Regions from separate parts of the Pseudoalteromonas sp. SG43-1 genome, predicted to be linked through region 2. Evidence: predicted binding sites of a transcription regulator. Region 2 holds the regulator's gene; each other region holds the start of a gene.
What was found. The regulator sigma-54, encoded in region 2, starts transcription at its own class of promoters, with help from an activator protein. The targets are predictions, from matches to a motif close to GTTGGCACGNNNNTNGNNT.
Positions count from the first base shown of each region.

Region 1: H5159_RS07200 (flagellar basal body rod protein FlgF) is a predicted target of sigma-54. The motif match lies at 1,335-1,353, and genes of this name have one in related genera.
Region 3: glnA (glutamate--ammonia ligase) is a predicted target of sigma-54. The motif match lies at 1,226-1,244, and genes of this name have one in related genera.
Region 4: H5159_RS16995 (hemerythrin domain-containing protein) is a predicted target of sigma-54. The motif match lies at 1,668-1,686, and genes of this name have one in related genera.

Region 1 covers NZ_JACJFD010000007.1:11,560-14,759, forward strand. The annotation lists gene flgE (flagellar hook protein FlgE) at 1-1,232, shown strand, start outside; gene H5159_RS07200 (flagellar basal body rod protein FlgF) at 1,390-2,133, shown strand; gene flgG (flagellar basal-body rod protein FlgG) at 2,155-2,943, shown strand; gene flgH (flagellar basal body L-ring protein FlgH) at 2,960-3,200, shown strand, end outside.
Region 2 covers NZ_JACJFD010000001.1:305,485-308,684, forward strand. The annotation lists gene rapZ (RNase adapter RapZ) at 1-392, opposite strand, end outside; gene ptsN (PTS IIA-like nitrogen regulatory protein PtsN) at 411-863, opposite strand; gene hpf (ribosome hibernation promoting factor) at 868-1,155, opposite strand; gene H5159_RS01410 (RNA polymerase factor sigma-54) at 1,182-2,681, opposite strand; gene lptB (LPS export ABC transporter ATP-binding protein) at 2,751-3,200, opposite strand, start outside.
Region 3 covers NZ_JACJFD010000027.1:28,260-31,459, forward strand. The annotation lists gene glnA (glutamate--ammonia ligase) at 1-1,170, opposite strand, end outside; gene typA (translational GTPase TypA) at 1,678-3,200, shown strand, end outside.
Region 4 covers NZ_JACJFD010000028.1:18,717-21,916, forward strand. The annotation lists gene H5159_RS16985 (TonB-dependent siderophore receptor) at 1-279, opposite strand, end outside; gene H5159_RS16990 (hypothetical protein) at 696-1,109, shown strand; gene H5159_RS16995 (hemerythrin domain-containing protein) at 1,203-1,628, opposite strand; gene H5159_RS17000 (hypothetical protein) at 1,960-2,214, shown strand; gene H5159_RS17005 (hypothetical protein) at 2,274-2,528, shown strand; gene H5159_RS17010 (DUF6500 family protein) at 2,558-2,776, shown strand; gene H5159_RS17015 (GGDEF domain-containing protein) at 2,813-3,200, opposite strand, start outside.

The DNA.
Region 1 (3,200 bases), on a different contig from region 2:
TGTTTAGCTCTGGTAAGACTAAAAATGGTGACGGTGTGCAAACAACCATGGTTGCGCAGCAGTTTCACCAAGGCTCACTGCAATTTACAAATAACTCACTTGATTTAGCAATCACTGGTGAAGGTTATTTTGCGATGACAGACGATTTATCTTCGCAAGATTTAACATATACACGTGCGGGTGCATTTAAGCTTAACCAAGATAACTTTATGGTTGACGCAAAAGGTAACTTTTTACAAGCATTCCCTGTTGACTCATCTACAGGTGATACAACGTCGGTAAGTTTGAGCACAACTGATCCAATTCAAATCCCTGATTCGTCTGGTTCACCTCGCGCAACAGAAAATGTATTTTTGTCGTTTAACTTAGATGCAACAGCAGATGCTCCGGGTATTGCTTTTGACCCAACATCTAGTGGTACTTATAACTCATCTACGTCAACAACGGTATATGATTCACTAGGTGAACCACATATTTTACAGTACTTTTTTGCTAAAGAAGATGATGCCGCAGCAGGTGGTACAGATAACAGTTGGGAAGTATACGCAACACTCGATGGCAAAGTAGTTGATGCCACAACTGGTGGAGAACAAACAACGACACCTTATACACCACTGACCACCCTAGGTTTTAACTCAAGTGGTTTACCATCAACAACAGGCGGTGTAGCAAATACAAATACAACTACTTTTGATGAAATACTACTACCAGCGGGTTCTGGTACTGGCTTATCAACATTACTAGACAATGGTGCAACTTTCCCAGGTACTGGTATTGAGCTTAACTGGCGCGATGAAAACAACACAGCTGGACGTATCCCAACTCAGTATTCAAGTGGTTTTGAAGTAAAAGCACTCGATCAAGATGGCTCAACAGTAGGTCGTTTAGCCGGAATTGATATAGGAACAGACGGTAAAATTGTCGCTTCTTACAGTAATGGTGACTCAACATTCCTAGGCCAAGTGGCTATGGTACGTTTTCCAAATTCACAAGGGTTATCACAAGTGGGTGATACAAGCTGGAAGCAAAGTATTGATTCAGGTGAACCTGTAGCGGGTGAAGCCGGTTCGGGTACGTTTGGTGGAATTAACTCATCAGCGCTTGAGCAATCAAATACTAATCTTACAAACGAGCTTGTAGACTTAATTACTGCACAGCGTAATTACCAAGCAAACTCACGTGCGCTTGAAGTTAACTCAACTATTCAGCAAAGTATTTTGCAGATTCGATAAGCTAAACCCCATTAAATATATTAGGCTGCATTTTTGCAGCCTTTTTTATAAGTCCTCTTTGTAAGCCCTTCTAAATACCTCTCAATGTTGCGTCAAATTTAATCTGGCACCTATTTTGCATTTATAAGTTCAGAGATTTTTTATGTGAGTCGATACTATGGACAAAATGGTCTACATTGCGGCCTCTGGCGCTAAGCAAAGCCTACAAGGGCTTGCGCTTAAAGCCAATAATTTGGCGAATGCAAATACAACAGGATTTAAAGCTGACTTTGCCCAGGCGCGTTCTATGCAAGCGTTTGGCGAAGGTTTGCCTACACGTGTATTTTCAATGCAAGAGCGTCCGGGTTCAAACATGGTATCGGGTGGCATTGTTCAAACCGGGCGAGACTTAGATATCGCGATGAGCGATAATGCATGGCTTGCTGTGCAAGATGCCTCCGGTAATGAAGCTTACACAAAAGTGGGTACGTTAAACATTACTGCTCAAGGCATGCTCGTAACCAGCCACGGTCGTCAAGTTATTGGCGAAGGGGGACCTGTTATTTTACCCGTCCCAGTCGAAAAAATAGGGTTTAGCCAAGATGGCGCTATTCAAGTTCGACCGCAAGGCGCTCCCGCTAACTTTTTAGAAGAAATAGACACGCTTAGAGTGGTAGAAGCAAATAGCTCCCAGCTCGAAAAAGGTAACGATGGTTTATTTAGACCAAAAGCAAATGTAACAGTAGATACCTCTGCCAATGTAAAAGTTTTAAGTGGTTCGCTTGAAATGTCAAATGTGAACCCTGTTCACGAAATGGTCGACATGATAAGCCACCAGCGCCAATTTGAATTACAAGTGAAATTAATGAAAACAGCTGAAGAAATTGACGAGCGTCAAGATCAGTTATTACGCATAGTTTAACTTTAAAGTGAGGACACGATTATGAATCCAGCATTGTGGATCAGTAAAACTGGGCTAGACGCTCAACAAACCGATATATCGGTTATCTCAAATAATTTAGCGAATGCGAGTACCGTAGGTTACAAAAAAAGCCGCGCTATATTTGAAGATTTACTTTATCAAAATATTAATCAACCAGGTGGTCGTTCATCGCAAGATACCGAAATGCCGTCGGGCTTAATGTTAGGTGCGGGTGCTAAAGTTGTAGCTAACCAAAAAGAGTTTACGCAAGGCAACATGTTGACCACCGAAAACTCACTAGATTGGATGATTTCTGGCGAAGGTTTTTTTGAAGTACTGCAACCAGATGGCAATATTGCTTACTCGCGCAATGGTCAGTTTACTACCGATGGCGATGGACGAATTGTAACATCGGGCGCAGGTTACGTTATTCAGCCAGAAATGAATGTACCAGATGACGCGCAATCAATTACGGTTTCGCAAGACGGCGAAGTATCTGTACGTGTTGCAGGCCAAGCCGATAACGTTGTAATTGGTCAGCTGACTATTAGTGACTTTATTAATCCATCGGGTCTTGAGCCAATTGGTCAAAACCTTTATACCGAAACGGCTGTAAGTGGTGCGCCTGTACAAGGTAATCCTGGTGTTGAAGGGTTAGGTAGTATTATTCAAGGCTCACTCGAAACATCTAACGTAAATGTGACTGAAGAGCTGGTAAATCTAATAGAAACTCAGCGTATTTACGAAATGAACTCAAAAGTAATTTCGGCCGTTGACGAAATGATGAGTTATATCAATCAACAGCTTTAATAGAATAGGGGGAATTATGCGTAATATTATTTTATTTGCAGCGGGCACATTATTTTTAAGTGGCTGTATGTCTACGCAAAATAGTGAGGTAGTGCAGGACGACCCTTACTACGCACCTATGTACCCCGAGCCCATTTTAGAGCCGCTGGTAGCCACAGGTTCATTGTTTAATACTCATACATCAAACGACTTATATTCCGATAAAAAAGCGCTACGTACTGGCGATATAATTACGGTTAAATTGCAAGAGTCTACTC
Region 2 (3,200 bases):
TCGGCGCGAGTGGTTAATACATCAAGTAATTCTTTTTCTTTTTTGATGGCTAAATCAAGGGGCAACGAGTCTATTGATAGTGGGTGTAATCTGCGTGTTTCAGAAAAACGTTTGATCAATGTCTGATCGTCGCTATCTAAATAAAATAACGTAGGGTTTGCAAAGCCTGGTAAGTATTCAAGAATATCGTTAAATTCATCTTGTTCTTTAGGGATGTTGCGCACATCTATGCTAACAGCAATTTTATCGTAGCTATCAGATACACTGCGAACTAATGAAGGTAGTAGGTTTACTGGAATATTATCTACGCAATAATAACCTAAATCTTCTACAACGCGCAAAGCAACCGACTTTCCAGAACCAGAACGGCCGCTTATGATAATTAACTCCATTTAACACCCTTTATAAAACTATGATTGATCGACAATAACTTGGTAAAGCTCAGTATCAGATTTTGCACTGCGTAACTGTTTACAAAAATCTTTGTTGTTTAGTTTATCAGCAATGGTTGCTAGAGTCTTTAAGTGCTGCTGGTTATCGCCATCTGGTACGATGAGTGCGACAAAAATATCAACAGGGCGATTATCGATTGCATCAAAGTTTATTGGAGTTTCGCTAACGAGCACTAAAGCCAAAGGCTCTTCTGCACCGCTCATTCTTCCATGAGGAATAGCAATGCCACGCCCTATACCTGTACTACCTAATTTCTCTCTGCTCATTAAAGCATTAAGAATATCTTGTTGCGGTAAATACGGAAGTTTGTCGTGAGCAAGTTCGCTAATGAACTCTAAAATTCTTTTTTTGCTATTAAAAAGGACCGCAGCTTTGCTGCAGTCCTGGCATATAAGTGAACTTAATTTCATCATATTAGTGTCGAGCAAGCTTCTCTTTGTGTTTGATTACTTGGCGATCGAGCTTGTCGATCAACGAGTCAATAGCGGCATACATATCTTGATGTTCTGTAGAGGCAAATAGCTCAGCACCGCTTACGTGTATTGTGGCTTCTGCTTTTTGATTTAATTTTTCTACATCGAGAATGACATGAACATTATTAATATGATCAGAGTGTCTTTCAAGCTTCGCAAATTTAGTATTAATATAGTCTCTTAGTGAATCGGTTAATTCTACGTGACGACCAGTTAAGTTTAGTTGCATAAGCATTACCCTCTTAGTTTAGCGTCTTAAATCAGACTTTTACGCTGATTTGACGGTGGAATAGCAAGAGATTCGCGGTATTTTGCGATTGTACGTCTCGCTACTTTAATTCCTTGCTCAGCCAATATATCCGCTATTTTGCTATCACTCAATGGTTTTGCTGAGTTTTCTGCTGCGATTAATTTTCGGATAAGCGCACGTATTGCTGTAGATGAACATTCACCACCGTTTTCAGTACTTACATGGCTTGAGAAAAAATATTTAAGCTCAAATATACCACGGGGTGTATGCATGTACTTTTGAGTAGTAACACGCGAAATTGTCGATTCGTGCATTTCTACCATTTCAGCCACATCATTTAAAACCATTGGTTTCATGGCTTCAGGGCCATGTTCAAAAAAGCCTTGTTGTTGCTTAACAATACAATTAGTAACTTTTAATAGCGTGTCGTTTCTACTTTCTAAGCTTTTAATAAACCATTTAGCTTCTTGTAAATGTGAGCGAATAAACTGGCTGTCGCCACTTGATTTTACAGTGCGAGACATTGCTGCGTATTGGCTATTAACACGAATTTTAGGCATGCTATCTGGGTTTAATTCGACAACCCAGCGGCCTTTAATTTTTTTAACTGACACATCAGGAATAACATACTCAGATTCTTCCCTTACAATAGTATCTGCAGGTTTTGGGTTGAGAGTATGTATTAGTGTCATTACTTCTTTAAGCTCTTCTTCTTTGAGCTTAGTTTTTTTCATTAATGTACGATAGTCGCGAGCTGCTAATAGATCAATATGCTCGGTTAAAATCATTTTCGTTTCATTAATATAAGGTGTTTCTTTATCAAATTGATTAAGCTGAATACACAAACACTCTTGTAAACTACGTGCAGCAATACCAACAGGATCAAACAGTTGGATGCGTTTTAATACCGCTTCAATTTCATCAAGTTCGACTTCGTTATCATCTTCGTTTTCTTGATTAAAGCTTTCTAAAATCTCTTCGCAGCTTAGTGTTAAAATACCTGAATCATCGACAGCTTCTACAATAGCAATAGCAATAGCTTCGTCTGTAGGGCTAAATGGCGTTAGTTGTAATTGCCACATTAAATACTCATGGAGCGTTTCAGTAGAGGCGCCTTGGTATATTGATTCGTCTTCGGGCATTGGACCTGATGAGGCTGCAGGAGCGGCACTCATGTACTCATCCCAACTAACATCCATAGCCATGTCGTCACTTAGCGTGTCTTTTGCAAGTGCTTCACCAGTATCTTGTTCATATTCGCTCGGAGCATCATCAGCAGATGCGCTAACAGTTATGTCATCGGTATCAGCTTTTTGCTCGTTTTTACCAGCAGCGTCTTCGGAATAGTCTGCCTCTTCAACCTCTAATAGTGGATTACTGTCGAGAGCTTCTTGTATTTCTTGCTGGAGATCCAATGTACTGAGTTGCAACAAACGAATAGCTTGTTGCAACTGTGGAGTCATTGTAAGTTGCTGGCCCATGCGCAGCTGTAGTGATTGCCTCATGTATCTCTAACAATCCTTTTATGTTGTTATAATTAATACTAGCAGATGCTTAAAGACATGGCGTAAATGTTACAGCCTAAATTGCTCGCCTAAGTAAACATCGCGTACTGTTTTATCATTTAATACGTGTTCTGGAGTACCTGATGCAATCAGCTCCCCATGAGAAACAATGTAGGCTTTTTCACAAACATCAAGGGTCTCTCTTACGTTATGGTCGGTAATTAATACACCAATCCCACGATTTTTAAGATGTTCTATTATTTTCTTTATATCTAATACCGAAATAGGGTCAACACCGGCAAACGGTTCATCCAGTAATATAAATTTAGGATCTGCTGCCAGCGCTCGTGCTATTTCTACACGACGACGTTCTCCACCCGATAATGCCATACCTTGGCTATCACGAATGTGTTGTATGCTAAATTCATCTAATAAGTTATTGAGCGTGTCTTCTCTGGCTTGTTTATTTAGTTCTTTGCGTGTTTCTAAAATGGCCATTAAGTTTTGATAAACAGTCAG
Region 3 (3,200 bases), on a different contig from region 2:
ATCGCCAGGGTGGATCTTGTTTTTGATACCATCAAGGCCAGCCATAAGCATTGCTGAGAAAGCAAGGTATGGGTTAGCAGTTGGATCAGGGAAGCGTACTTCAATACGACGACCTTTTTCAGATGGAACCACTGGGATACGGATTGATGCAGAACGGTTACGTGCAGAGTATGCAAGCATAACTGGTGCTTCAAAACCTGGTACTAAACGTTTGTACGAGTTAGTAGAGGCATTTGCAAAAGCGTTAATTGCTTTAGCATGCTTGATGATACCACCAATGTAGTAAAGCGCATCTTCAGAAAGGCCGCCGTACTTATCACCAGCAAAAAGGTTTACACCATCTTTAGCAAGTGACTGGTGACAATGCATACCAGAACCGTTATCACCAACAACTGGCTTAGGCATAAACGTTGCTGTTTTACCGTATAAGTGAGCCATGTTATGGATAACATATTTCATTTCTTGAATTTCATCCGCTTTTAATACCATTGTATTAAAGCGAGTAGCAATCTCGTTTTGACCTGCTGTTGCAACTTCGTGGTGATGTGCTTCTACTACTTGGCCCATTTCTTCTAGAACTAGACACGTAGCTGAACGCCAATCTTGGAAGTCATCAACAGGAGCAACTGGGAAGTAACCGCCTTTAATACCTGGACGGTGACCTGTGTTGCCATCTGCATATTCTTTATCTGAGTTCCAAGCAGCTTGCTTAGAGTCAATTTTGTACATAGAACCAGACATATCTGATTTGTATTTAACGTCGTCAAATACGAAAAACTCTGGCTCAGGGCCAAATAAAACTGTATCTGCAATACCTGTAGAGCGCATGTAATCTTCAGCACGCTTAGCAACAGAACGCGGGTCGCGCTCATAACCTTGAAGCGTAGAAGGCTCTACTACGTCACAACGTACGATTAATGTTGATTCTTCAGTGAAAGGGTCTAGTTTGATTGATTCAGCAACTGGCATTAATACCATGTCTGATTCGTTTATGCCTTTCCAGCCTGCAATTGAAGAACCGTCAAACATTTTACCGTCTTCAAAAAAGTCTTCATCAACTTGGTGATGAGGAATAGATACATGTTGTTCTTTACCCTTAGTGTCAGTAAAGCGTAAATCAATGAACTTAACGTCATTTTCTTTAATAAAATCTAAAACCGATTGTGACATGTGTCCTCCAACTATTGGGTTTTGTTATTGCTGCATAATTGCTTTGGGATTTACTAAGCTGATTTTGTGCCATTTTTATAACTAGCTGTTTATAAATTAAAAAAATATCGTTGCATCAAAATGGAATGTACAAACGCACTATATTGGTGCGTAAATTTTCCTTTTTGGTGCAAAATTTACAGGGCACAATTTGCTGCTAATTTAATCGCTCGAAAATAGCATAACCTAAATGCAAAAGAGTACCAAAAAGATCAGCAAAATAGCCAAAAAGGCTGTTTTACAAAAAAAATTTGAAATTTAATTCATATAATTGTCATATATAAAACAGATACTTAGTAAAAGTATTGAGAAAGTTTTGAAATTTATATTGGATAAACTTTCATCCATGTCATTAATGAGGGATAATATGCGCCCTTTTAAATCCTATGCTGGGACATCTCGCGAAAGCGTGGATGAGTGCGTAGATCTTGCAGGATCAATGAGAATTTAATTTCTCTGAGTAAATATATGAGCATCGAACAGTTAAGAAATATAGCGATTATCGCGCACGTTGACCATGGTAAAACAACACTGGTTGACAAACTACTTGAGCAATCAGGTACATTAGAAACACGCGGCGGTAACGAAGAGCGCGTGATGGACTCAAACGACATTGAGAAAGAACGTGGTATTACCATTTTGGCTAAAAACACAGCCATTTCTTGGAATGACTACCATATCAATATCGTAGATACCCCGGGACACGCCGATTTCGGTGGTGAAGTTGAACGCGTACTTTCGATGGCTGACTCAGTATTATTACTTGTTGATGCTCAAGAAGGTCCAATGCCGCAAACGCGTTTCGTTACGCAAAAAGCATTCGCGCAAGGCTTAAAGCCAATCGTCGTTATCAATAAAATTGATAAGCCAGGCGCTCGTCCAGATTGGGTTATGGATCAAATCTTTGATTTATTCGACAACCTTGGCGCGACTGACGAACAGTTAGACTTTAAAGTAATCTACGCTTCAGCAATCAACGGTTGGGCAACACTAGATTTAGACGAACCATCAGACAACATGGAACCTATGTTCAAGATGATCGTTGAAGAAGTATCACCACCGGATGCAGATCCTGAAGGTGACTTCCAAATGCAAATTTCTCAACTAGATTACAACTCTTATGTTGGTGTAGTTGGTATTGGTCGTATTAAACGTGGTTCTGTTGCTCCTAACCAACAAGTTACTATTATCAGTGCTGATGGCACTACACGTAATGGTAAAATTGGTGCAGTACAAAGCTACCTAGGTCTTGAGCGTATCGAAACTGATAGAGCTTACGCTGGTAACATCGTAACTGTAACAGGTATTGGTGAGCTTAAGATTTCTGACACAGTTTGTTTCCCAGGAAACGTTGAAGCATTACCACCACTAAGTGTTGATGAGCCAACTGTAACAATGACATTCTCTGTAAATAACTCACCTTTCTGTGGTAAAGAAGGTAAGTTTGTAACGTCACGTAATATCCGTGAGCGTTTAGACAAAGAATTAGTACACAACGTAGCACTTCGCGTTGAAGATACTGCAAGCCCAGATAGCTTCCGTGTTTCTGGTCGTGGTGAATTACACCTAGGTATCTTAATCGAAAACATGCGTCGTGAAGGTTACGAGCTTTCAGTTTCTCGTCCAGAAGTTATCTTACGTACTGTAGATGGCGTTCTAGAAGAACCGTTTGAAACAGTGACTATTGACTGTCAAGAAGAGCATCAAGGTTCTGTTATGGAACAAGTTGGCCTACGTAAAGGTGAACTTACTAACATGACTCCAGATGGCAAAGGCCGTATGCGTTTAGACTTCATGATCCCAAGCCGTGGTTTAATTGGTTTCCAAACTGATTTCATGACGCTTACTTCGGGTTCTGGTCTGATGTACCATACGTTCGATCATTATGGTCCTCATAAAGGTGGCGCTATCGGCGTTCGTAAGAACGGCGTAATGATTGCAAACGCAACTGGTAAAGCACTTACTAACGCATTATTCAACTTACAAGAGCG
Region 4 (3,200 bases), on a different contig from region 2:
AAGTACGTCTTGTAAAGTCGTAATATTGAGTTGTTCTATTAACTCGCTTGAAATTGGTGTTACTGAACGGGCTATATCTCGTAGAGCTAAGTTGTCGCCAAAAGGGCCGTCTACAGTGGCATTTTTAACCGAAAGACCTTGAGATTTAATAACTTGGCCTGCCACCTCAATACGCTCAATTGCGCCTTCTTTTGCTGTTTTTGATTCTTCGGCTGCAAAAGCATTAAGTGGTGTATTTAATATGGTGGCTAGGGAAAGTGCTAAATATGCGTGTTTCAAACGTTTTCTCTCTACGGTTAAAATGTTGTTGGCGATAAAGACCGAAAGGATTAAAAATAACTTTCAGTAAAATTTTGATTCTTTTTGTTTTTTAGAACATAACAAAACAGATGCATTATAAAGATGGTAATTAATAGTATTGTTTTATTAGTTGATAAAATATTAATACAGCGATTGTACTAGAGTGAATGTAAATATATGCTTTTAATAGAATTTTTAATTATAGACTACTTTCAACCTGCTAACATTTTAAAAGAGTTAACTTTTATGCAGCATTTTTAAATTACTTAAATAAGCTTCACTTTTAGTACTGCATGGCTTAACTAATGAATTTAATTAAAAATTTTTGAAATAAAAAATAACTTATACGGTCTAGGTTACTTCTACGTTTATTAATATTCATTTAAGGAAATTTTATGACAGGTTCAATGAATTCTGATGTGCAAAACCGTTTGCAGTGGTCACTTTTATCTTTGCGTTTAGGCGTGTTTATTGTAATGGTTATGTGGACATTCGATAAGTTTGTTAATCCTGGGCATAGCGCACGTATTTTTGAACATTTTTACGGTATTAGTGGCTCTACAGATATAGTGGCTTACATTATTGGTGCGGTGCAGTTAGTGCTTGTTTTAGCATTTTTAGCAGGTATTAAAAAGCGTATAACGTACGGTATCATTTTTGTAATGCATGGCTTATCTACGCTTTCTTCTTACAACCAGTACATAGATGGCTTTAATAACTTATTATTCTTTACTGCATGGCCAATGTGGGCTGCGTGTTTTGCACTTTACTTATTACGCGACCAAGACGTGAAATTTACTGTAAAGTAATAAAGTACATACAAAAAAATTGGTTATAAGCCATAAGGCTTATAACCAATAAGTACACAGGGAGTGTGTGGAAGTCGGTTTGCGTGTTTACAACTAATGCATAGCGTCGTTGTATTGCTCAGCAAGGCTCTCTTTTTGCCCTTCGGTAAGTGCTTTACCCGCTAATTGAAACACTTCGTGTTCTTCTTCACTTAAATGATGATGTACCAAATGGTGTAGCTTTTTAGCTGCAACTAACCATGCAGACGAGCTCATTTCGGTATCTTCAAGTTGTTCAATTAATTCATCAATTTCGTGATGTTCAGCTACGCTGTGGCGCGCTTTTTCATGAGTTAAGTCATCAAACATAAGTGGGTTATAAAAGTAACGTTCTTCAAATTTTGCGTGATTTTCTAATTCTGTTTTTAGCTCATCCATTAGCGTGTGGCGCTGCTCTGTGTCGCCGTGTGTTTGAATAAGCGCATCTACCAATTCTCGTTGTTTGTCATGGTCATGACGTAGTGCTTCAAAAATATTCATAACTAGTCCTTTTACAATTTATTTGCTTATATCATTAACTAGCAAACTAAATGCCAAATATTAAGTTATTGTATTTTAATAAATTTAATTTAATCTTTTATTCTTTGGCTGCGATCACTGTAAATTTTACAGTGATATGAATGCAATAATTTCAGGCTTTTGCGTAGTTCAATTATAAAAGTGAGTATAAATCCCTACAGAACCTTACAAATATTTACTGGTTGTTTATTTTATTGCAGTGATAAAGTGTCAGTGTTATTTGGGTACAACCTATATATTACTCTCACACATAAATGCAGGTAGCACGTTAACTTAATAGGATAGTTTAAGGATGAACATAAAAAGCCCCGTCGCCGCATTATTGCTGTGCGCTTTACTGAGTGCATGTAGTACAGCCCCGCGTTCCGACCCTAACTTATGCATTGAAGAGGCTGAAATGGTTGATCGAAATGGCGCTCAAACAAGCTCACAGGTTTACAATCAATGCATTAGCGCACAAATTAAAAAGGATGAAAAAAATAACACTTTTTTTGATGCCATCGGTACGTTCTTTTTTGAATTTTTTGTAATGGTGGTAGAAAAGTAAATAGGCTAACTTGCAGCTGTAATTTAAAGTAAATAAGTTGCGTAAAAATAGGATTAGTTATGAAGCAATTGTTGATAGCAATTTCACTTTTTTTATTACTAAGCGCTTGTGCGGCAAAGCCTTACGCAGGCTCGGCAAAATGTATGGAACAAGCAGATATTGCATACGAAACCGGTACACGTAAAAATGAGACATTAGATAATGAATGCAAAGCTGCAAAAGTAAATACGCCTAATAAAGAGCTTGAGAATCATGGCTTGGTTGATAGAAGCCTTTCACAGCTAATCGTTAGCTTTTTAAATGGCGTATTTTAATAGTAAAAATATAATTAAATAAGGTATGTATGAGGGAAGAACTAAGAGCAAAAATAATTACCGTGTGCGATAAAAAAATAGCAGTTAAAGGCGAAAATGTAGGGCTTTCTTTTTATGCATTTTTTGCCAATAAAAACGACGACCCAGAGCTACTTATGGAGGCCGCTACTTGGTGGATACACACCCATAAATTAGATCATTTTGTAAAAGCACATAAAATTAAACTGATGGTTTTAGATGGACTTTAGTCAATTAACTGAGCAAGTACTTCTAGCTGTGTTTATTTAATCAACAACGACTTGGTTTCTTCCGTTTTCTTTTGCTTTATAAAGTAATTTATCTGCATGCTTAATAAGAACATCTAGTGTGCTTTTTAAAGGGTTACTTACAGAGGCTCCCACACTAAAAGTGATTTTTGTATCACTAGGAAGGTCTTTTATATTACTACAATGCTCGGTAAACCTAGTGGCGAGCTGGTCAAAGATATCTCGAATAGCTAGTTCGTCAACCGAATTTAGTGCAAACAACCATTCTTCGCCGCCGTAGCGGCCAAACTGATGATCACCACTTAGTGTTTCTTTTGCAGCCTTTACAAAGGCAATAAGAACTAAATCTCCAACATCGTGACCAAATTGGTCGTTAACTTTTTTAAAGTAGTCTAAGTCAACAATT